3 regions of the Streptomyces sp. NPDC091387 genome follow, and region 2 is predicted to be linked to each of the others. Evidence: riboswitches for the same ligand, from Rfam matches in the RefSeq annotation. Region 2 holds a riboswitch; each other region holds the start of a gene.
What was found. Region 2 has a riboswitch for cyclic di-AMP ahead of ACIQM0_RS25040 (transglycosylase family protein). Riboswitches for the same ligand answer to the same signal wherever they lie in the genome.
Positions count from the first base shown of each region.

Region 1 (7,467 bases), on a different contig from region 2:
TCGAAACCGTCCGCGGCCTGGCCGGCGAAGGTCTCCTCGTCGATCAGCTCGTTCTTGAGGTTCGACACCTTCGCCGTGAACGACTTCGGCGGGAAGCGCTTCGGGTCGAGGTCGAGATCACGGCAGACCAGGGCCATCAGCCGCTTGGAGTCCGCGGCGTCGTAGATCGAGAACGAGGACGTGAAGCCGAGCTTCTTCGACTCGCGGCGCAGGATCCGGACGCACGCGCTGTGGAAGGTCATGACCCACATGGCGTTGGCGCGGGGGCCGACGAGCTGCTCGACGCGCTCCTTCATCTCGCCGGCGGCCTTGTTGGTGAAGGTGATCGCCAGGATCTGGCCGGGGTGCACCCCCCGCTCGGCGAGCAGGTGGGCGATGCGGTGGGTCAGCACCCGGGTCTTGCCCGAGCCGGCCCCGGCGACGATGAGCAGCGGGGATCCCGCGTGCACGACGGCGGCGCGCTGTTCGGTGTTCAGCCCGTCGAGCAGCGCGGCGGCGTCGATCACCGGGCGGTGGGCCCCGTCGCGGTAGTACGCGTCGCGGGGCGGCGGGGGCCCGTCGAACACGCCCCCGAAGAGGTCCTCCGGCACCGCTTCGGGTGCGGAGTCCTCGGGGGGCGGCGGGGGCCCTTCCTCCGTGTGCTGGAGGCCGGCCAGGAAACTGTCGTCAAAGAGGCTGCTCATCGCTGTCCGAGTCTAGGCGGCCCTACTGACACCCCGGGCTCACATGGCGAACCGCACACCTCCGCGCGGCCACCCTGAGCGATGCCGGACCCACGCTGCGTGGCCGGTTCCCGTGCCTGACCTGCCCGCACCGCGTCCACTTCGGCAAGGTCACGAAAATGTATCGGGCATTTCGAACATCAACCTTCACAGCGGCACCATGAATTGGCTAGCGTGCACGTTCGGGCGGCCCGTACCCCCAGAGGCGATCCACGCCGAGCGGACGTCCACGCCGAATCCGGGCTGCCCGTACGGAGTCCGGAACCGGGGACCCACACGCAGCACCGGGGTGAATCGGTCCGAAATGCCCCACCAGGACCGTAGGGCAGCCTTCCGTTCCGCCCGAACCCGACAGCTAACCCGGTAGGCGGTCCACGGAAGGAGATGCCGGCCTTGGCGTCGCATCGCAAACCGCGCCCCCGGGTGCGCAGCACCACCCCGGCCATCGGATTCACGACGGTCGCACTCGCCTCGGTGACCCTGCTGTCCACGCAGAGCGCGCTGGCGGCCCCGGCCCCGAAGCCCAGCATCGAGGACGTGCAGAAGAAGGTCGACGACCTCTACCGGCAGGCGGGTACCGCGACCCAGCACTACGACCAGGCGAAAGAGGCGTCCGCCAAGCAGCGCACCGAGGTGGACACGCTGCTGGACGACATCGCCCAGCGCGCCGACAAGCTGAACGACGCCCGCCGGACGCTCGGGAACTACGCCGCGGCCCAGTACCGCGACGGGGCGCTCGCGCCGACCGCCACCTTCTTCCTGGCGAACGACCCGCAGTCGTTCTTCGACCAGACCCACCTGATGAACCGGATGGCCACGAACCAGCAGCAGGCCGTCACGGACTTCCGTACGAAGCAGGCCGAGGCGTCCAGGAAGCGTGCCGAGGCGGTGACGAGCCTGGAGACGCTCACCACGTCCCAGACCCGGCTGCGCACCAGCAAGCAGAACGTCCAGGACAAGCTGGCCGAGGCCCGCACGCTGCTGTCGAAGCTGACCGCGGAGGAGAAGGCGCGCCTCGCCGAGCTGGAGCAGAAGAAGAAGGACGAGGCCAGGCGCAAGGCGGCGGAGCTGGCGACGAAGCAGGCCGCCGCGAAGGCGGAGGCCGACCGCAAGGCCAAGGAGGCCGGGGGCGGGACCGGCACGGGCACCGGGAGCGGCTCGGGCACCGGGACGGGTTCCGGCGGCTCGGACAGCAGCGCGACGACGAAGGCCGGGAAGGTCCTCGCGTTCGCCAGGGCCCAGATCGGCAAGCCGTACGTCTGGGGGGCGACCGGCCCGTCCTCGTACGACTGCTCGGGGCTCACCCAGGCGGCCTGGAGGGCGGCGGGCGTCAGCATTCCGCGGACCACCTGGGACCAGGTGAACGTCGGGACCCGGATCGCGACGGCGGATCTGCAGCCGGGGGACCTGGTCTTCTTCTACGACGACATCAGCCACGTCGGCATCTACAAGGGCGACGGCATGATGATCCACGCGCCGAAGCCGGGGGCGAACGTGCGCGAGGAATCGATCTACTACATGCCGATCTACGGGAGCGTGCGGCCCGGCTAGGGGCGTTGCGGTACGGCGGGTGGCCCCGCGGCGGCGGCCACCCGCCGGCCGTTGCCCGGCCGGTCGGCCCAGGCCGGGCCAGGTCGGGTCAGGTCCAGAGCGTGGCGATGAAGATGTTGACGACCGTCAGTCCGCCCACCGCCGCGAAGAGGCCCTTCTCGACCTTCTCCTCGTCCCGCTTGACGTAGACGAGCCCGAGGACGACGACCAGGATCAGCAGCTTGATGCCTATCTTGACGTTGTTCACGGGGTGGTCGTCGGCCTGGTCGAGCCCGACCAGGGCGATACCGGTGACCAGCATGGTCAGCGCGCCGTGCAGCATCCCCGGCACGAAGCGCGCCGTCCCCGCCCCCATCGCCTTCATCTGGGTGAGGAAGCCACCCAGCAGGGCGGCGATTCCGATGATGTGCAGGGCGACGAAGACATCGATGAGTACACGCATGGTTCCGCACCTTAGCCCTGGCCATATCAGCCTCCCGCGGCCAGGTGAGGCTTACTGGACGCTTGACTGATGAATGCACCAATTGCCTGACTCTGGTGCAATTTTTCCAGTCATCCAGCGACAACACTGGTCAAAATTCGGGCAATAGGCGTCATTACGACTCCTGCCCGTGCCCCGGGTTTAGCGTCCCTACCCAGGTGACCGGATCACCGCCGCTCCGCACCCGGACGGCACCGTCCGGTCGCCCCGCCGAGAGATCCGGCGGCGGGCCGCTCCCCCTGTTGGTGACCCGCCGCCGGACCGGGCGGGCCCGCCGGTAGGCCCCGACGGGCAGTCGACAGGAAGGACCCCCGCCCTCGTGGCCGCGCACCGGAAACCCAAGCAGCGCCCGTACAACGGCTCTGCTGCCCGCACCGCAGCGACCCTCGCCCTCGCCGGGGCCGCGACCGCTGCCGCGCTGCCGGGATCCGCGCACGCCGACCCGACGCCCACCCCCGCCCGGGTCAAGGCCGAGGTGGACCGGCTGTACCGGGAGGCGGAGGTCGCCACCGAGCAGTACAACGGCGCGAAGGTGAAGGCGGCCGCCGCCGCCGAGTCCATCGACACGATGCGCGACGAGGCCGCCCGCAAGACCGAGCGGCTCAACGCCTCGCGCGACGCGCTGGGCGCGTACGCGGCGGCGCAGTACCGTTCCGGCGGTCTCGACCCGTCCCTCCGGCTGGCGCTCTCCTCGGACCCCGACCAGTACCTGGAGCGCGCCTCCTACGTGGAACGGGCCGCGGCCGGCCGGGCCGACGAGGTGCGCACCGTGCAGCGCCAGGTCGCGGACGTGGCCCAGCTGCGGTCGGAGGCGGCGGGACAGCTGGCCGAGCTCACCGCCCGCCAGGCCGACCTGAAGAAGCACCGGGCGACGGTCCGCGCCAAGCTGTCAGAGGCCCGCACACTGCTGGCCCGCCTCTCCCCCGCCCAGCGCGCCGCGTACAACGCCTCGGACGGCGGCCGCGGCGCGGGCCACGCCGACCGCAGCTCCGCGCGCGGCTCGGACCGGGCACCGAACGCCCGCGCCGCGGCAGCCGTCGCCTTCGCGTACGGGGCCCTCGGCAAGCCGTACGTCTGGGGCGCCACCGGCCCCTCCTCGTTCGACTGCTCCGGCCTCACCCAGGCCGCCTGGCGGTCCGCGGGCGTCTCGCTCCCCCGGACCACGTACACCCAGATCAACGCCGGGCAGCACGTCACCAGGTCCGAACTCGCCCCCGGTGACCTGGTGTTCTTCTTCTCGGGCGTCAGCCATGTCGGCCTCTACATCGGCAACGGCCGGATGATCCACGCCCCTCGCCCGGGGGCCCCGGTGCGCATCGCGCCGGTCGACGAAATGCCCTTCGCCGGAGCGACCCGGGTGGCATAGGGGACGCGGACCAGCCCTACGCGCCGATCCGGCTACGGGCCCACTTCACCAGCTCGCGGTCGGCGAGGCTCGTGACCCACAGATCGGCCTGCTCGGCCTCCGGACCCGGCGGGACGGCGCCGAGACCGATGACGCGGAGGCCCGCCCGGCGGGCCGATTCCATGCCCGTGAGCGAGTCCTCCACGGCCAGGGCCTCCTCGGGCGGAACGCCGCAGAGGCGGGCCGCCACGTCGTAGACGTCGGGCTCCGGCTTCGGCCGCACGGTCTCCCCGGCGACGACCACGTGTTTGAAGGAGCGGAGGAGACCGGCCCGGTCGAGGCACGATTCCACCATCTCCCGGGGGCAGTTGCTCGCCACCGCGAGAGGGAGGTGGCGGGCGGCCAGCCCGACCAGCGCGGCGGCACCCGGCATGGTGACGGGGTCCTCGTCGACCAGCGCGGTGAAGGTGATGAGGAGCGTGTCGGCCAGGTCGTCCGCGAGATCCGGCTTCCCGGTCTCCTTGGCCATGAGCGCGCCGCACTCCTTGTAGTGCACGCCCTTGGCGCGGCCGGCGAATCCGGCCGGCGGCTTGAGGCCGAAGGCCCGGAAGGTGCTGGTCCGGGCCTCCTGCCAGTGCCGTTCCGTGTCCATCAGGGTCCCGTCGCAGTCGAAGACGATGGCGGACGGGGACCACGAAAGAATGTTACGAGCTGTCATGTCACTACCGTTCTCGGAGACTGCTCCGACCTGTGAGGTGCATGAGTGCCGGTGAACGCCGGAATTCGGGTGGGCCACTCGCAGAAATAAGAGGGCCGAAAGACTCACCGGCCACTGCGAGCATGTGCACGCCGCTGAGCGCGCCGCGCCGGACGTCGATCACCGTTTTCGACTCATGCCGAAAACATCGTAGCCATTACGTTATTTCCGCCCCTCCGATTTCCGCAATCACCAATTCGAGTGCATGAAAATTCCGCGACCGCGGGCGGCCGGCGCTCGCGCACGGGACGGAGAAGGGGCCGCGGCGCCCGGAATATGCCCATCGGGCCTGGTGAGCCGCACTTCCGGTGCGCCGCAGTGCCGTTCGGGGCGGAGCCATCAGGCTCACGCGAACCGATTTCCGCCGACAGGGCGACAGATTGTGTGAACACTCACCCGCACGCGCACCGTGGCGAAATAATAAGATCTTCGCGCGCCGCGACCGAGCCCTCCCGGGGGAGGGTCCGAATTCCCCGTCGCAGCGTCAGAACGTTTGAGCGAAGGTGGAACTGAAGTGCAGGACAGGGCTCACGCCACCCGAAAAGCACTGCTGGAATCAGCAGCACATCTATTTGTCGAACGGGGATATGCGGGAACGAGTGTAAATGACATAAGTGATCACTCGGGAAAAACCAGTGGGGCGATCTATTTCCATTACTCCAGCAAGGAGAAGCTGGCACTGGCCGTGGTGCGCGAGCAGTTCTCCACCTGGCCGCAGCTCGCCGCCCCCTACGCCTCCCCCGACATGCCCCCGTTCGAGAAACTGATCGTTCTCAGTTTCGGTGTCGCGCGGTCCCTCAACGAGGACGTCGTGGCGCGCGCGGGCGCACGGCTGTGGGCGGAACGCCGCGGCATCGAGGCAGCCGTGCCCACGCCGTTCGACGCCTGGGCCCTGTCCGTCACCCGGCTGCTCGCCGAGGCCCGCGCGAGGGGTGAACTGGCGCCGGGGGTGGAGCCGTCGGCGGCGGCCGTGACGCTCGTGTGCGCATTCTTCGGCCTCTGCACACTGACCGACGACCTGCCGGGCGGGCGGGGCTGGAGGGAGCGGCTGGACCACTGGTGGCTGCTGATACTGAAGTCCCTGCAGGCGGACCCGGACCCGGCCGCTCTGCTCGCCCGCGCACGGGCGCGGATTCCCGCCCAGCCGTAGGTCCCGGCTCCGTGTCCGTATCGCGCCGGCCGACGGAATATCCCTTCGCCGGAGCGGCCCGGGTGGCATAGGATCCCGTCCTTCCTGCCCACCGACCGTCCGACCCACCGGACATCCGGCCGAGCGGACATCCGGCCCAACGGACCGAGGGACACCCACACATGCCGACGGACTTCGACGTCCAGACCTACGCCCGCACGCTCGCCCTGCGCTCCCCGGACCATTACCGGGTCGGCCCGTTCACCGTGCGCCACAACGTGAACTGGTCGCTGAAATACGCCAATTACGCGATCCCGGACCAGGGCGCCGAACCGGCACCCGGTGAACTCGATGCCCTGATCGCGGCGTTCCGCGAGCGGGACCGGATGCCGCGCCTGGAGTACCTGCCCTCCTGGGCACCCGCGGTCGAACCCGCGCTGCTCGCCGCCGGGTTCACCCCCGAGAACCGGGCCCCGCTCCTCGCCTGCGCCCCCGGTGACCTGCTGACGCCGAAGCCGGTGGACGGTCTGGTGACGGCCGAACCGGCCACGGACGCGGAGTACGACGCCGCCGCCCTCCTGCAGCACCTGGGATACGGCGGGACCGGCGAGCCCGAGAGCGGCCAGGCGGCGTGGCTGCGCGACGCGGCGGCGGGCGGCGGGGTCGCCGCGCTCGCCACCATGGACGGCGTCCCGGCAGGCGTCGGGGGCTGCTCGGTCCCGGTCGACGGCCTCAGCGAGCTGGTGGGACTGGCCGTCGCCGAGGGCTTCCGCCGCCGCGGCATCGGGGCCGCCCTCTCCGCCCGGCTGACCGAGACCGCCTTCGCGCGGGGCTGCCGGGTGGTGTGGCTGGAGCCGGGCGACGCCGACGTGGAACGGATCTACGCGGGGATCGGCTACCGCAGGGTCGGCGAGAAGCTGAACATCTCCCTCGACCCCGAGCGGCCCGCCGGCTGACCCGCGGGGCCCGGCGGCCGGCCCGAGGTCAACCGGCAGGCGCTCAGACCAGTCGCCGGGCCGTCGCCCAGCGCGTCAGCTCGTGCCGGTTGGACAGCTGGAGCTTCCTCAGCACCGCCGAGACGTGCGACTCGACCGTCTTCACCGAGATGAACAGCTGCTTGGCGATCTCCTTGTAGGCGTAGCCGCGGGCGATCAGCCGCAGCACCTCGCGCTCGCGCTGGGTCAGCCGGTCGAGGTCCTCGTCGACCGGCGGCGCGTCCGTCGAGGCGAAGGCGTCGAGGACGAAGCCGGCCAGCCGGGGCGAGAACACCGCGTCGCCGTCCTGGACCCGGAAGACCGAGTCGACCAGGTCGGCGCCGGTGATGGTCTTGGTGACATAGCCGCGGGCGCCGCCGCGGATGACCCCGATGACGTCCTCGGCGGCGTCCGAGACGGACAGCGCCAGGAAGCGCACCGGGTTCTCCACCGCACCCATGAACGGGGCGCAGCGGCGCAGCACCTCGACACCGCCGCCGCCCGGGAG
Region 1 covers NZ_JBIVTZ010000010.1:243,470-250,936, reverse strand. The annotation lists gene pcrA (DNA helicase PcrA) at 1-683, opposite strand, end outside; cyclic di-AMP (ydaO/yuaA leader) riboswitch at 943-1,108, shown strand; gene ACIQM0_RS22290 (NlpC/P60 family protein) at 1,107-2,273, shown strand; gene ACIQM0_RS22285 (hypothetical protein) at 2,362-2,715, opposite strand; gene ACIQM0_RS22280 (NlpC/P60 family protein) at 3,074-4,120, shown strand; gene ACIQM0_RS22275 (HAD family hydrolase) at 4,137-4,817, opposite strand; gene ACIQM0_RS22270 (ScbR family autoregulator-binding transcription factor) at 5,371-6,006, shown strand; gene ACIQM0_RS22265 (GNAT family N-acetyltransferase) at 6,168-6,941, shown strand; gene ACIQM0_RS22260 (LuxR C-terminal-related transcriptional regulator) at 6,985-7,467, opposite strand, start outside.
Region 1: it holds a riboswitch for cyclic di-AMP, as region 2 does, so the genes downstream of both, ACIQM0_RS22290 (NlpC/P60 family protein) here and ACIQM0_RS25040 (transglycosylase family protein) in region 2, are expected to answer to the same signal.

Region 2 (7,467 bases):
ACCCGTCACTCGTCAGTCACACGGAAGGCATTCCCATGGGCTCCGCGAACGGCAGACACCGTCGCCCTCGGCAGGCACCCGCGATCATCGTCGCCGCAGGCGTGACCGGCTCGGCCATTGCCATCCCGCTGCTCGGCGCGGCCGGTGCGCACGCCGCCGACGCCTCGACCTGGGACCGGGTCGCGGAGTGCGAGAGCGGCGGCATGTGGAGTGCCGACCTCAGCAACGGCTACTACGGCGGCCTGCAGTTCTCGCAGGAGGTCTGGAAGTCCTACGGCGGCGAGTCCTACGCCCCGCGCGCGGACCTCGCCAGCCGCTCGCAGCAGATCGCCGTGGCGGAGAAGGTCCTGGACGACAAGGGGCCCAAGGCGTGGCCCAGCTGCGCCGTCATCTCCGGCCTCGCCACGGACGGGTCCCTGCCGGGCGTCGACCCGGGCGACACCCCGTCCGCCGATCCGTCGGAGAGCGCGGACCCGGCCGCGAGTGCCGACCCGTCAGAGAACGCCGACCCGGCGGACGACGCGTCCGAGGGCGCGACGAAGACCCCGTCGGACGACGCCACCGCCGACACCGCCGACAAGGACCGTACGCCGGACGCCCCGGCCTCCCCGTCCGCCACGCCCTCGGCATCCGGCTCCTCTCGTGCGAGCGACCCCTCGGACGCCCCGGACGGGTCCTCCTGGGACGGGGAGACGGGCGGCAGGCACCGCGGCGCGCCGGCCCCGGAGGGGACCGGTGACCGGGACGCGGGGCGGCACGCCTCGCGCGGCGAGGCCGACGCACGGGGCAAGGGCGCACCGGCTGCTGACGGTACGTACACCGTCCGGCCGGGCGACAACCTCTGGGCGATCGCTGACGCACAGGAGCTGCCCGGCGGCTGGACCGAGCTGTACGAGGCCAACAAGGCGGCGGTCGGTTCCGATCCGGACCTCATCCTGCCTGGCCAGAGCCTCGATCTCGGCGTGAAGGCCGGATGAGGGCGGCCGCGCGAGCGGTCTGATCAACAGCTGAAAACGCCTCAAATCTGGGGTACTTAAGAGGCCTATGTCCCACTTTTGACTAAGTGAGACATGGGTCTCTTCGTGTGAACTGGCGCGTCTTGTCCGGGAGCTCCCTCCGCATCCCTTCCGACCTGCGCAAATATATGTTTTTCAGATGCAAGTAAGGGCTGTTTATCCGGTATGTCCTTCTTTGAATGTGGGGGTGGCGTGTGTTTACGGTCAGAACCGCTCGCACCGCGGGCCCCGTCGATCGTCACGCCGAATCCTGCCGTCGGTCGAAGGGAACAGACGCGTAAAGCGCCGTAGGCAGGAGCGGGGGACCCAGGTAAGTGCCGGGCTGGATCGTCGCGAGACGCATCAGGACCGGCTTGGGGTTAAGTCGTGCGCTAGGACGTGCGACCGGGCAACTCACTTGGCCCGAACCCGACAGCTCACCTCGTAGGCGTCGGTGAGGAGAAGTCTCGATGCTGCTTAACAGCAAGGGCAACAAGCACCGCCGTCCGTCCAGGGCCGTCCGTATCGCCACGCTCGCCGGTGTGACCGGTGCCGCCATCGCCGTGCCGCTGATGGGTGCCACCGGCGCCTCCGCGGCCTCCGTCTCCACGTGGGACGCGGTCGCCCAGTGCGAGTCCGGCGGCAACTGGTCCATCAACACCGGCAACGGCTACTACGGCGGTCTGCAGTTCTCGCAGTCCAGCTGGGCCGCCGCCGGCGGTACGCAGTACGCGGCCCGCGCCGACCTGGCCAGCAAGTCCCAGCAGATCGCCGTGGCCGAGAAGCTCCTCGCCATGCAGGGACCGGGTGCCTGGGCCTGCGCCGGTGCCGGCAACCTGAGCAACGACGGTGTCGACCCGGGCGTCGACACTGCCTCCAAGACCGAGACCGCTCCGAAGCAGGAGTCGGCTCCGGCCCAGCAGGCCGAGCCGAAGAAGGCCGAGCGCACCGAGGCCCCCGCCACCAACCGCTCGGACCGCTCGACCGCCCCCGAGGCGGAGCAGAAGAAGACCGTCACCACCCCGACCGGTGAGAAGGTCAAGAAGGGCGACGGCGAGTACAAGGTCGTCACCGGCGACTCGCTGAGCCAGATCGCGGCCGACCACAACGTCAAGGGCGGCTGGGAGCAGCTGTTCAAGCTGAACAAGGACATCGTCACGGACGCCGACATGATCTTCCCGGGCCAGCAGCTCCACCTGGTGAAGTAGTTCAGCACTCTCCTCGCTGACCGCCCCGGCCCGGCCGCACCTCCCCCCGTGCGGCCGGGCCGGGGCTCACCGCTTTCCCGTGTTGATTGTTCAACTGTTGTAGTTACTTGCCAGTAAATTTCTGGCCGTTTGCCCTGCTGTGACCGCTCTTGGGTCCTTTTTCGTCCCAGGGGACGGGCGCGCGGCCGACTGAGACGGCCGCGCCGGTTAGGCTCTTGTCGCAAGGCCAAAGTGACCCTGCACAACCAGCGTCATATCCCAGAAGGAGATGCCTCGTGCCGTCCATCGACGTCGTCGTAGCCCGGGAAATCCTCGACTCCCGGGGCAACCCCACGGTCGAGGTCGAGGTTGGCCTCGACGACGGCAGCACCGGTCGTGCTGCTGTTCCGTCCGGAGCCTCCACCGGTGCGTTCGAGGCCATTGAGCTTCGCGACGGTGACCCCAACCGCTACCACGGGAAGGGCGTCGAGAAGGCGGTCCTCGCCGTGATCGAGCAGATCGGCCCGGAGCTCGTCGGCTACGACGCGACCGAGCAGCGGCTGATCGACCAGGCCATGTTCGACCTGGACGCCACCGAGAACAAGGGCTCGCTCGGCGCCAACGCCATCCTCGGCGTCTCGCTCGCCGTCGCGCACGCCGCGTCCGAGGCCTCGGACCTGCCGCTGTTCCGCTACCTCGGTGGCCCGAACGCGCACCTGCTGCCCGTCCCGATGATGAACATCCTCAACGGTGGGTCGCACGCCGACTCCAACGTGGACATCCAGGAGTTCATGATCGCCCCGATCGGCGCGGAGTCCTTCTCCGAGGCCCTGCGCTGGGGCGCCGAGGTCTACCACACGCTGAAGAAGGTCCTGAAGACCAAGGGCCTGTCCACCGGTCTCGGTGACGAGGGCGGCTTCGCGCCGAACCTGGAGTCCAACCGCGCCGCGCTCGACCTCATCCTCGAGGCCATCAAGGAAGCCGGCTACGCCCCCGGCAAGGACATCGCGCTCGCGCTCGACGTCGCCGCGTCCGAGTTCTACAAGGACGGCAAGTACGAGTTCGAGGGCAAGTCCCGCTCGGCCGCCGAGATGACCGAGTACTACGAGGAGCTCGTCGCCGCGTACCCGCTGGTCTCCATCGAGGACCCGCTGTACGAGGACGACTGGGCCGGCTGGAAGGTCATCACCGACAAGCTCGGCGCCAAGGTGCAGATCGTCGGCGACGACCTCTTCGTCACCAACCCGGAGCGCCTGGCCCGTGGCATCGAGGAGGGCTCCGCCAACGCCCTGCTCGTCAAGGTCAACCAGATCGGTTCGCTGACCGAGACCCTGGACGCCGTCGAGCTGGCCCAGCGCAGCGGCTTCAAGTGCATGATGTCGCACCGTTCCGGCGAGACCGAGGACGTCACCATCGCCGACCTCGCGGTCGCCGTGAACTGCGGTCAGATCAAGACCGGCGCCCCGGCCCGCTCGGACCGTGTCGCCAAGTACAACCAGCTGCTGCGCATCGAGGAGATCCTCGACGACGCCGCGGTGTACGCGGGCCGCTCGGCGTTCCCGCGGTTTCGCTCCGCGAACTGACGAAGACAGCACGGGCTGACAAGCCCGGCCGGGACCGACGCCCCGGCCTCCGTCCGTCCCCGCACTCGGTCCCGTACCGTGTGCGGGGACGGACGTGCGTAATGGGGAGGCGGAGACATGGCCGCGAAGGACCGGGACCGGTTCTCCACCGCGACCCGGCTGAGGCTGCTCGGAGAGCAGACCGCAGCCCGTGTCTACAGGTCCCAGAACCGCCGCCAGGCGCACCGCTCCCGGCTCACCGGCCGGGCGGCCTTCCTGGCGCTGGTCGTCTGCTCCCTGGTCGTCGCCCTCGCGTACCCGATGCGGCAGTACGTGTCGCAGCGCGACGAGATCGCCGACCAGCAGCGGCTCGCGCAGGAGGCCGAGGCACGCACCGAGGAGCTGCGCGACGAGAAGTCGCGCCTCCAGGACGACGCCTACGTCAAGCGGCTGGCCCGCGAGCACCTGCACTACCTTCTTCCGGGAGAGACCGGCTACACGGTGGTCGATCCCGACGCGGTCAAGGAGCGCAACGGAAAGTCGGACGAGTCCGGCCGGCCGTGGCACTCCAACCTGTGGGACGGCGTCGACAGCGCCGACCGCGGCTGACCCGCGTTCCCCCGTACATCTGCGGAACCGCAGTTCGAGCAGCCCGATCAGAACCTAGGCAGGCATGGAAACGCCCCCTCCCCAGACCGAGTCCACCGCGCCCACCGACGCGGACATCGCCGCGTTCCAGCAGCAGCTGGGGCGCCCGCCGCGCGGGCTGCGCGCCATCGCGCACCGCTGTCCGTGCGGAAACCCGGACGTGGTCGAGACGCAGCCCCGGCTGGAGGACGGCACGCCGTTCCCGACGACGTACTACCTGACGTGCCCGCGTGCGGCGTCCGCGATCGGCACGCTGGAGGCGAACGGGGTCATGCGGGAGATGACCGAGCGCCTCGGTACGGACCCCGAGCTGGCGGCCGCGTACCGGGCCGCGCACGAGGACTACATCGCGCGGCGTGACGCCATCGAGGTGCTGGAGGGTTTCCCGAGCGCGGGGGGCATGCCGGACCGGGTGAAGTGCCTGCACGTGCTCGTGGGGCACTCGCTGGCCGCGGGGCCGGGAGTGAACCCGCTGGGGGACGAGGCGATCGCGATGCTGCCGGAGTGGTGGCGCAAGGGGCCGTGCGTGTCGCCGTGCGGCGTGCAGGGTGGGGACGAGAGCTGAGGTTCCCCCTCGGGGGCTCCGCCCCGGACCCCCGCTCCTCAATCGCCGGAGAGGCTTGAAGACATGACGCGCGTGGCCGCCATCGACTGCGGTACCAACTCGATCCGCCTGCTGGTGGCGGATGCCGACCCCGTCACCGGGGAGTTCGCCGAGCTCGACCGGCGGATGGAGATCGTCCGGCTCGGGCAGGGCGTCGACCGGACCGGACGGCTCGCCCCCGAAGCGCTGGAGCGGACGTTCGCCGCCTGCCGGCAGTACGCGGCGGTGATCAAGGAGCACGGCGCGGAGAAGGTCCGCTTCGTCGCCACCTCCGCCTCCCGGGACGCGGAGAACAGGGACGACTTCGTCCGCGGCGTGCTGGACATCCTGGGTGTGGAGCCCGAGGTGATCACGGGTGACCAGGAGGCGGAGTTCTCCTTCGACGGCGCCACCAAGGAGCTCACCGGCCGCGACGACCTCGCGAAGCCGTATCTCGTCGTGGACATTGGCGGCGGCTCCACCGAGTTCGTCCTCGGCGACGACCGGGTGCGGGCCGCCCGGTCCGTGGACATCGGCTGCGTCCGGATGACCGAGCGTCATCTCTCGCGGGACGGCGCGGTCGTCGACCCGCCCACGCCGGACGCGGCCGACGCGATCCGCGCCGACGTCGCCGCCGCCCTGGACCTGGCCGGGCGGAGCGTCCCGCTCACCGGGGCGGGCACGCTCGTGGGGCTCGCCGGCACGGTCACCACCGTGGCCGCGATCGCGCTGGGGCTGGAGGAGTACGACTCCGCGGCGATCCACCACTCCCGGGTCTCCCTGGAGCAGGTCCGGGAGATCACCGGGCGGCTCCTCTCCTCGACCCACGCCGAGCGTGCCGCGATCGGCGCGATGCATCCGGGACGGGTCGACGTGATCGCCTCCGGGGCGCTGATCCTGCTGGCCGTCATGGAGCGGACCGGGGCCCATGAGGTCGTGGTCAGCGAGCACGACATCCTCGACGGGATCGGCTGGTCCATCGCGTAGGTCAGGCCCTGGCGCGCCCTCTCGGGGGCCGGGGCCGCACAGCGCCCTCCTGGGGCCCCCGCGCGGGGCTCCGGGGGCCCGGTGCCCGGAGGGGCGGGAACGTCGCTCATACGCATTCCTGCCTGCACCTTTGAGTCGCTGAGAGCCACCCGAGGGACCCGCTCGGGGACACGTCGCGACGAACTTCGTGAACTTCTTCACAAGGAATTGCGCCCCTGGGGGCGGACTTCTGCTCCGGACGGGCACCCGGGAGGGTGTGCGGGGTCACAGACGGCGGGAACGCGCCGGTTCCGGGGGTGTTGCGGGCGTGTGAACCGAGGGGGTGGTCCACCTCGCCCGGTGGCTCAAGGGCCAGCTCACAAGGGGTGAACAACGTTCGCCGCAGTGTCGTGGTTCCCTTCCGGGAACATGACCTGGGTCACGTGGGCGGCGAAGTGTAGCAGAGGGTGGGCCATACCTTGTGAAGGGGCTCACGAGCTCGCCCCCCGGGTGGGGTGGATACTCGATGGCATGAGCACCACGGAGCGTCCCAGGATCCTCGTAGTAGGGGGTGGGTACGTAGGCCTGTACGCAGCTCGGCGCATCCTGAAGAAGATGCGCTACGGAGAGGCGACCGTCACGGTCGTCGACCCCCGGTCGTACATGACCTACCAGCCCTTCCTCCCCGAAGCTGCTGCCGGCAGCATCTCGCCCCGGCACGTCGTCGTCCCGCTGCGACGCGTGCTGCCGAAGGCCGAGGTCCTCACCGGCCGCGTCACGACCATTGACCAGGACCGCAAGGTCGCCACGGTCGCGCCGCTCGTCGGCGAGGCCTACGAGCTGCCCTTCGACTACCTGGTCATCGCGATGGGCGCCGTCTCGCGCACCTTCCCGATCCCCGGCCTGGCCGAACAGGGCATCGGTATGAAGGGCATCGAGGAGGCCATCGGCCTGCGCAACCACGTTCTGGAGCAGCTGGACAAGGCTGACTCGACGACCGATGAGGATGTCCGCCGCAGGGCGCTCACCTTCGTCTTCGTGGGCGGCGGGTTCGCCGGTGCGGAGACCATCGGCGAGGTCGAGGACATGGCCCGCGACGCGGCGAAGTACTACACGAACGTGAAGCGCGAGGACATGCGCTTCGTGCTCGTCGACGCCGCCGACAAGATCCTTCCCGAGGTCGGCCCGAAGCTGGGCACCTGGGGCCGGGAGCACCTGGAGTCCCGCGGTGTCGAGGTCTTCCTCTCGACCTCCATGGACTCCTGCGTCGACGGTCACGTGGTGCTGAAGAACGGCCTGGAGGTCGACTCCAACACCATCGTGTGGACGGCCGGCGTGAAGCCGAACCCGGCGCTGGCCCGCTTCGGCCTGCCGCTCGGTCCGCGCGGTCACGTGGACACCTCCGAGAAGCTCCAGGTGCAGGGCACCGACTACATCTGGGCCGCGGGCGACAACGCCCAGGTTCCGGACCTGGTCGGCCGCAAGGCCGGCAACCCGAACGCCTGGTGCCCGCCGAACGCCCAGCA
Region 2 covers NZ_JBIVTZ010000012.1:93,088-100,554, reverse strand. The annotation lists gene ACIQM0_RS25045 (transglycosylase family protein) at 36-977, shown strand; cyclic di-AMP (ydaO/yuaA leader) riboswitch at 1,290-1,461, shown strand; gene ACIQM0_RS25040 (transglycosylase family protein) at 1,466-2,203, shown strand; gene eno (phosphopyruvate hydratase) at 2,479-3,765, shown strand; gene ACIQM0_RS25030 (septum formation initiator family protein) at 3,883-4,353, shown strand; gene ACIQM0_RS25025 (DUF501 domain-containing protein) at 4,418-4,957, shown strand; gene ACIQM0_RS25020 (exopolyphosphatase) at 5,021-5,962, shown strand; gene ACIQM0_RS25015 (NAD(P)/FAD-dependent oxidoreductase) at 6,473-7,467, shown strand, end outside.

Region 3 (7,467 bases), on a different contig from region 2:
GTGATCTCGGTGTGCAGGCAGCCGGAGACCCGGCGGGTCTTGGTGATCACGCCGACGCGTGCGCTGATCTTCCCGGCGGGGTTGTAGGAGCGGCCGCCGGCTGAGTGCTGAAGCTTGTCGAGGTCCTCGCGGGCCTTGGCCAGGCGTTTGTCACGGCCCGCTGCTGGCCTTTGGCGTTGTCGGCGGAGTGCACCAGGATCCGGCGTATCTCAAGCGGAGGATCGCTCTCGCGGGCCCGGCCAGCAGATGGGTGTCCTCCGGGATCCGGTAGGTCTCGTGCGCTCCGGGGGGTGTCCTCGCCGCGGGCCGGGGTGTCGTCCATGACGGAGGCCGGTTCAGGGCCGAGGGCGGCGTAGGCCGCGTCCTCGACCTTGGAAGCGGGGGCCGGGGCGATGAAATCGGTCCCGGCCTTGATCAGGGCAGTGACGTTGCCGTACGAGATGAGCTTGCAATCGGCGATCAGCAAGAACTTCTTCGGCCTGGCCATCGCGCGCAGACTCTTCATGGTGCCGGTGATCTGCGAGATCTCCGCGGCTCCGCCCTCGATGACGCGGGACAGCAGCGGGATGCCGCCGCGCCGGTCACCGCCAGTCCGGTCTGGGTCTGCTTGAGGTCGCGGCGGCGGCCCTTGGGACGGCCGTGCTTGATGCGGGGATATTCCTCGGCCGGGTAGGCGCCATACAGCGACATCGATGTCATGTCCCAGTGGAACGTGGAGACATCAATGCCGAACTCGCTGATCGCCCGGGCCCGACGCTGTCGGTGATCTCCGTCAGGTGCGAGGCAACGGCATCCGGGGCCCGGCCCAGATGGTCGTCGTTGAGCAACTCCGGCTCGATCGCGAAGTCTTCCTCCACCGTCCACTCCCCGGCCCAGCGATCCACCCGCCACAAGTGCGTGGGCGCGGTCAGCCAGTTGACCACCACCTCATAGCCTTCTGTACGTCCTGTACATTTTCTACAGACGCGCGCGCAGGCGGCCTCACGGACCCCTGCGCGCCCCGGAGGAGAGGTCTTCGCCATGTACCGCCCCGCCGCCCGCTACGTACTGCCCGAGTTCACCGAGCGCACGTCCCAGGGGACCCGCACGCTCGACCCGTACTCCAAGCTGCTGGCCGAACGGGTCGTCTTCCTGGGCACTCCGGTCGACGACGTCGCGGCCAACGACCTGGTCGCCCAGTTCATGTACCTGGAACACAACGAACCCGACCGGCCCATCCAGCTCTACATCAACTCCCCCGGCGGCTCGTTCGGAGCCATGACCGCCGTCTACGACACGATGGCGTTCCTCACCTGCGAGGTGGAGACCTTCTGCCTCGGCCAGGCGGGCGCCGCAGCGGCCGTACTGCTGGCCGCGGGAGCCCCCGGCCGACGGCACGCGCTGCCCGGCGCACGGGTCGTGCTGCAGCAGCCGGAACTCGCCGAACCGGTACAGGGACAGCCATCCGATCTGGAGATCGAGGCCCGGGAACTGGCCAGGATGCGCGAGACGCTGACGGGCATGCTGGTCCGTCACACCGGCCGCTCCGCCGAACAGGTCACCGCCGACACCGAGCGCGATCTCATCCTCGACGCCGAGGGCGCCAAGGCCTATGGGCTGATCGACCACATCGTGCAGAGCCGGGGGCCCGTGCCGCCGCCGCCCGTCGCGCGGTGAACCCCCGATGCAGCCACCGGAGTTCCCGCCGCTGCCCGCCCTGACCCGCGCGGAGGGCGAGTTCATCGACCGCTATCTGCAAGTCGTCGACCAGGTGGGCCGGATCAATCCGGCCCACGCCGACGACACCTACCGGGCCCTGCGCGCCGCGCAGGCGCTCGCCTCGCACGCCGCGGCGCTGCGGGACGCGCTCGCGTTGATGCATGAGCGGGGTGAAGCCCGGATCCACTCCGCCACGTTGACGCGGGCGCTGCGGGTACTGGACGGCGAGCGTCGCGCCGGGCGGGTCACCGTGCCGCCGGCCCGGACGAGTTGATCAACTCACCTGCGCCGACACGCCCGACGGGTGGACCGAATTATCTCGCTCGTTCGGCGTAGGCGATACCTCGCACGAGGGACAGCTCAACTTGCGCTTTCGAGATGGGCTATGGGTGAAATCTCCCGTTCCGCCGCTGGTACGGCACCGGCAGGGGGCCTCCGGCAACGCCCCGAAAGGCCCCCTGTCCACCCGAACAGCCCAGCCGTGACGAGCCTCACATATCACTGTTTCACCTCGGAAATCCGGCGTTCGGTGAGTCAAGATCCCTGGGACGACAAGCCCCCGCCACCGCGGCGGGGCGGTCCGGGCGGACGCCGAGTCCTGCCGCTGTCCGGATGCCTGGTCGACAGGAGTGGATCGGCAGGAGTGGAGGACCCGAGCACAACGGGCCGACCGGATCTCCGGTTGTCCCTCGGGGTGAAGCCGCCTTGTGCGGCCGGGCAACTTCGCCAGCCCGAACCCGACAGGTCATCCTTCACAGGCGGCTGACGAAGGGTTGCGCATGAGTGCGCAGGTTCATGTCCCGTCTCTGCTCGGCCGGGCCGCGACGGCCTCGGTCATGACTCTCGCCGCTGTCGGTGGCACGCTGTTCGTCCCCGGCGCCGTGACCGACGCCCAGGCCGCGACCCATTCGATGAAGGCGCTCAACATCGCCGCGTCGAAAAAGGGATCGCCATACCGGTGGGGCGCGAGCGGCCCCAGCCGCTTCGACTGTTCAGGGCTGACGCTGTACTCGTTCAAGAAGGCGGGCAAAAGTCTCCCGCGCACGGCCCAGCAGCAGTACAACAAGACCCGCCACATCTCGGCCTCGAAGCGGCAACGCGGCGACCTGGTCTTCTTCCACTCCGGCCGCAGCGTCTTCCACGTGGGCATCTACGCGGGCAGCGGCAAGATCTGGCACTCGCCGAAGACTGGCGCCGTGGTCCGGCTGGAGAGGATCTGGACGAAGAGCGTCTACTACGGGCGGGTCCGTTGACGCCTCCGCCCCGCCATCGGATCCGCACCTGAGGTCAGCGCAGCAGGGTACCGGTCACCAGCACAGCCCCGAGTGCGGTGAGTGCCGCGCCGCTGCCGCCCTCGATCGCGCGGGCGGTGCGCGGCCGGCGCAGCCACCGGCCCAGGCGGTCCACCAGGAGCGCCACGGCCGGGAACCAGACCAGTGCGAGCAGCACGACGATCGCGGCCAGCAGCAGCGTCCTGGGCAGCGGGTCGGCCCCGGTGGGGACGAACTGCGGAAGGAGGCTGAGGAAGAGCACCGGCGCCTTGGGGTTCAGTGCGTTGGTCAGGAAGCCCTGGCGCAGTGCGCGTCGGGTCCCGATGACGGCCTGCCCGCCGTCCGGCCGCTCCCCCGCGGCTTCGGCGGCGTGCGCCCGCCCGTCGCGGCGCAGGGCGGTGCGCAGCGCGCTGATGCCCAGGTAGAGCACGTACGCCCCGCCGAGGAGCTGAACCGTACGGAACAGCACCGGGACCGCCACCAGTACGGCGGCCAGTCCGGCGACGGCGAGCGCGGTGTGGACGAGCAGGCCCCCGGCGACACCGAGCGCGGTCGCCACCCCCGCCGACCGCGAGGCGAGGGCGTTGCGCACGACGACGGTGAAATCAGCTCCGGGCAGCGCGACCATGGCGGCGGCGACTCCGAGGAAGGCAGTCAGTTGGGCGTCCATGGCTCCACCCTGGACCCGAACGGCCTTTAGCATGTACTTGCAATCTTGTGGGTCTGCCAAAAGGAATGCTTAATGTACGACCCGACACGGCTCGCGGCACTGGTGGCGGTCGCCGAGGCCGGTTCGATCACCCGGGCCGCCGCCCGCCTGGGCTACACCGCTCCCGCGCTCTCCCAGCAGCTCGCCAAGCTGGAGCGGGAGGCCGGTGCCGCGCTGCTGGTCCGGCACCACCGGGGCGCCCGTCTCACGGCCGCGGGCGAGCTGCTCGCCGGCCGGGCCCGACGGGTCCTGGACGAGATGGACCAGGCCCGCCACGAGCTGGCCCGCCTGGCCGGGCTCTCCGGCGGACGGCTGCGGGTCGGCACCTTCACCACGGCAGGTATCCATCTGCTGCCTCCCGTGCTGAGCGCCTTCCGCCGGGCACATCCGGACGTGGAGCTGGTCGTCACGGAGTACGAGCCGCCGGGCGGGGTCGCGGCGGTGGCGGCGGGCGAGGTCGATCTCGCGCTGACGCACGCGTACGAACCGGCCGCCGCGACGCCGCTCCCCTCGGGCGTCAGCGCCGAGCCCCTGCTGGTCGAGGAACTGGTGCTGATCACCGCTGTCGGGCAGGTCCTGGCCGACGGCAGCGGGCGGCTTCCGGTGACGGACCTGGCGGGCCGGCCACTGATCAGCAGCGCGCCCACGCATCCGCCGCGGCGCGGAGTGGAGAACGCGCTGGCCGCGGCGGGCGCCCTGCCGGCGGTCGTCTGCGAGTCGCCCGGCTACGCGCTGGTGTGCGCCCTGGTCAGCGCGGGCATCGGCATCGCGGTGGTTCCCGAGATGGTCGCGGCGATGTCGCCGACGCCGCTGTCCGTGCGGAGGCTGGAGCCCGCCGCGTTCCGCCGGACGATCTCGGTGGTGCACCGCGGTGACCGGTCGAGCGCCGCGGCGGCGACCCTGCGGGCCCTGCTGCGCAGCGGATTCGGCCGGGCCGCCGCGCCGCAGTGACCCTGACGGCGGGGCACCGGTCCGGTCAGCCCTGGACGGGGACGTTCCAGGGGAGGGTGATCCAGACGGTCTTGCCGCCGTCGGCGGTGGGTGTGACGGTCAGCCGGCCACCGTACTCCTTGGCCAGGGAGCGGATGATCACCATGCCGCGCCCGTTGTCCTGCTGGACGGCGGCGGGCAGTCGCTGGGGCCAGCGGGGGTGACTGTCCGTCACCCCGAGGTACAGCTGTTCCTCGCGCTCCAGCCGTAGGTCCACGGTGAAGGTGGGCGACTGGCCGAACGTGTGCTGGACCGCGTTGGTCGCGAGCTCCGAGACGATCAGCCGGATGGTGTCCGCGGCCTCGTTCCCGTCGGGCAGTCCCCATTCGGCCAGCACCCTGGCCACATACCTCCGGGCCGCGGAGACCGAGACCGGCTCGCTCGGCAGAGTGACGCTTGCCTCTTGATGGTCCGCCATGGCCGGCCGCCCCTTTCCCACCCGGAACCGACCCGCGATCGGTCCGTGTTGTGCTTCGCGCCAGATTGCCACTGATGCTGCCCTCTGTAACGACGATCCACCAAGATATGCATATATCTGTCGCTCAAAGCGGTGAACTCTTCGCTGGACGCGGTACGGGAGCGGCACACTGTCCGCTCGGCAGGGAGTGGGAGGGAGGCACCACATGCAGCACGGTCCTGCGGTGCGACGCCGCAAGCTCGGGGAGGAGCTGCGGAGTCTGCGCCATACATCCGGGCTCACCAGCCGGGACGCCGCGCAACTGCTCGGGTGGCACCAGTCGAAGGTGAGCCGGATCGAGACGGGTGTCAGTGGGGTGCGGCCGGCGGACGTCACCCGGCTGCTGGACGCGTACGCAGTGGACGACCCGCAGTTGCGGGATGTCCTGAAGGCGCTCGCCGGTTCGGCGGGCGGGGGTGGCGCGGGCTGGTGGCATGCCTACCGCGGCCTCATCCCGCCCCAGTACCGCGACTTCATCAGCCTGGAGTCACAGGCGCGCACCGCGCGCACGCTGGAGACCTCGGTGGTGCCGGGCCTGTTGCAGACCGCCGACTACGCGCGGGCGGTGACCCGGGCCGCGCTGGACGGGCTGCCGTCCGGCCAGCTGGACTCGCTGGTGGAGGTGCGGCTGGCCCGGCAGGGGGTGCTCCGGAGCGATCCGCCGCTGAGGCTGAGCGCGGTGCTCGACGAGGCGGTGCTGAGGCGCGCGGTCGGCGGCCCGCGGGTGATGAGGGAGCAATTGCGCCATCTCGTGCGGCTGGCTCAACTACCCCATGTGCAACTTCAGTTGCTGCCCTTCACGGTCGGCGGCTATGTCGGCCTCACCGGACCTTTCGTTATCTTCTCATTTCCGAGCACTTCTGATCTGGATGTGGTCGTTCTTGACCATTTGACGAGTAGCCTCTACCTGGAGCGGAAAGAAGACCTCGAGGCGTACAGCTCGGCCTTCCGCACTCTGCAGGCGCACGCGCTGTCGCCGGAGCACTCGTTGGACCTGATCGCCGCGATCGACCGCGCCGGTCAGTAACTACGGACTGCCCGAGGGGGGCGTCATGTCGGATTGCCTCGCACAGCACGCGTTACGTTGGCGGCGCAGCAGCCGCAGCACGGGAATGAACAACTGCGTGGAAGCCGCGCCGTTCGGCAGCAGGCGGCTGGCCGTGCGCGACTCCAAGGACGTGTCCAGGCCACCGCTCCAGTTCTCGTCAGCGGCCTGGACCTCCTTCGTCTCCGGTCTGAGCCTCGGCTCGGTCCGGTGACGCGGCGGCGGACCGGTCACGGCGCCGGACGACGGCGGTGCCGTCTCAGGCGTCCGGAGCGGTCCGCCGTACGGTCGCGACCGCGGTCGCGATCTGCTCGTCCGTCAGGTCGGCGCGTGCCGTCAGCCGCAGCCGGGAGATGCCGTCGGGCACCGAGGGCGGCCGGAAGCACCCGACCGCCATACCGGCCGTCCGGCAGTCGGCCGCCCAGCGGACCGCGGCGTCGGCCGACGGCGCGCGTACCGAGACCACGGCCGCGTCGGGCCGCACAGCGGTCAGACCGGCCGCGGTCAGCTGTCCGTACAGCGCGGTGGCCACCGCACGGGCCCGGCCCGCCCGTTCCGGTTCGCGGCGCAGCAGCCGCAGGCTGCCGAGTGCGGCGCCGGCGGCGGCGGGGGCGAGTCCGGTGTCGAAGATGAACGTGCGCGCGGTGTTGACCAGGTGGTCGATGACACGGGCGGGGCCGAGGACCGCGCCGCCCTGGCTGCCCAGGGACTTGGAGAGGGTGAGCGTGGCGACGACCCCGTCGCCGCCCGCGAGTCCTGCGGCCGCGAGCGCGCCGCGACCGCCGTCCCCGAGCACCCCCAGACCGTGCGCGTCATCGACGAGCAGCGCGGCGCCCTCGTCACGGCAGGCCTCCGCCAGTGCGCCCAGCGGCGCGGCGTCGCCGTCGACGGAGAAGACCGAGTCGGTGACCGCCAGCGCCCTGCCGCCGTGCGCGTGCAGGCTCTTGCGCACGGCGTCGGGGTCGGCGTGCGGCACGACGGCGGTCTCGGCCCGGGAGAGCCGGCAGCCGTCGACGATCGAGGCGTGATTGCCCGCGTCCGACACGATCAGGGAACCCCGCCCGGTGAGGGCGGTGAGGGCCGCGAGGTTGGCCGCGTAACCGGAGGACAGTACGAGGGCCGCCTCGAAACCGCAGAAATCAGCCAATTCCCGTTCGAGTTCGGCGTGCAGTGCGGTGGAACCGGTGACCAGCCGGGATCCGGTGGCCCCCGCACCCCAGCGGTGCGCCGCGTCGGCCGCTGCCGCGGTCACCTCCGGGTGCCTGGTCAGGCCGAGGTAGTCGTTGCTCGCGAGATC
Region 3 covers NZ_JBIVTZ010000004.1:222,657-230,123, forward strand. The annotation lists gene ACIQM0_RS10395 (hypothetical protein) at 1-104, shown strand, start outside; gene ACIQM0_RS10400 (hypothetical protein) at 696-926, opposite strand; gene ACIQM0_RS10405 (ATP-dependent Clp protease proteolytic subunit) at 1,021-1,656, shown strand; gene ACIQM0_RS10410 (hypothetical protein) at 1,664-1,972, shown strand; cyclic di-AMP (ydaO/yuaA leader) riboswitch at 2,278-2,474, shown strand; gene ACIQM0_RS10415 (C40 family peptidase) at 2,478-2,951, shown strand; gene ACIQM0_RS10420 (LysE family translocator) at 2,986-3,639, opposite strand; gene ACIQM0_RS10425 (LysR family transcriptional regulator) at 3,712-4,629, shown strand; gene ACIQM0_RS10430 (ATP-binding protein) at 4,655-5,086, opposite strand; gene ACIQM0_RS10435 (helix-turn-helix domain-containing protein) at 5,292-6,152, shown strand; gene ACIQM0_RS10440 (DUF397 domain-containing protein) at 6,178-6,384, shown strand; gene ACIQM0_RS10445 (8-amino-7-oxononanoate synthase) at 6,430-7,467, opposite strand, start outside.
Region 3: it holds a riboswitch for cyclic di-AMP, as region 2 does, so the genes downstream of both, ACIQM0_RS10415 (C40 family peptidase) here and ACIQM0_RS25040 (transglycosylase family protein) in region 2, are expected to answer to the same signal.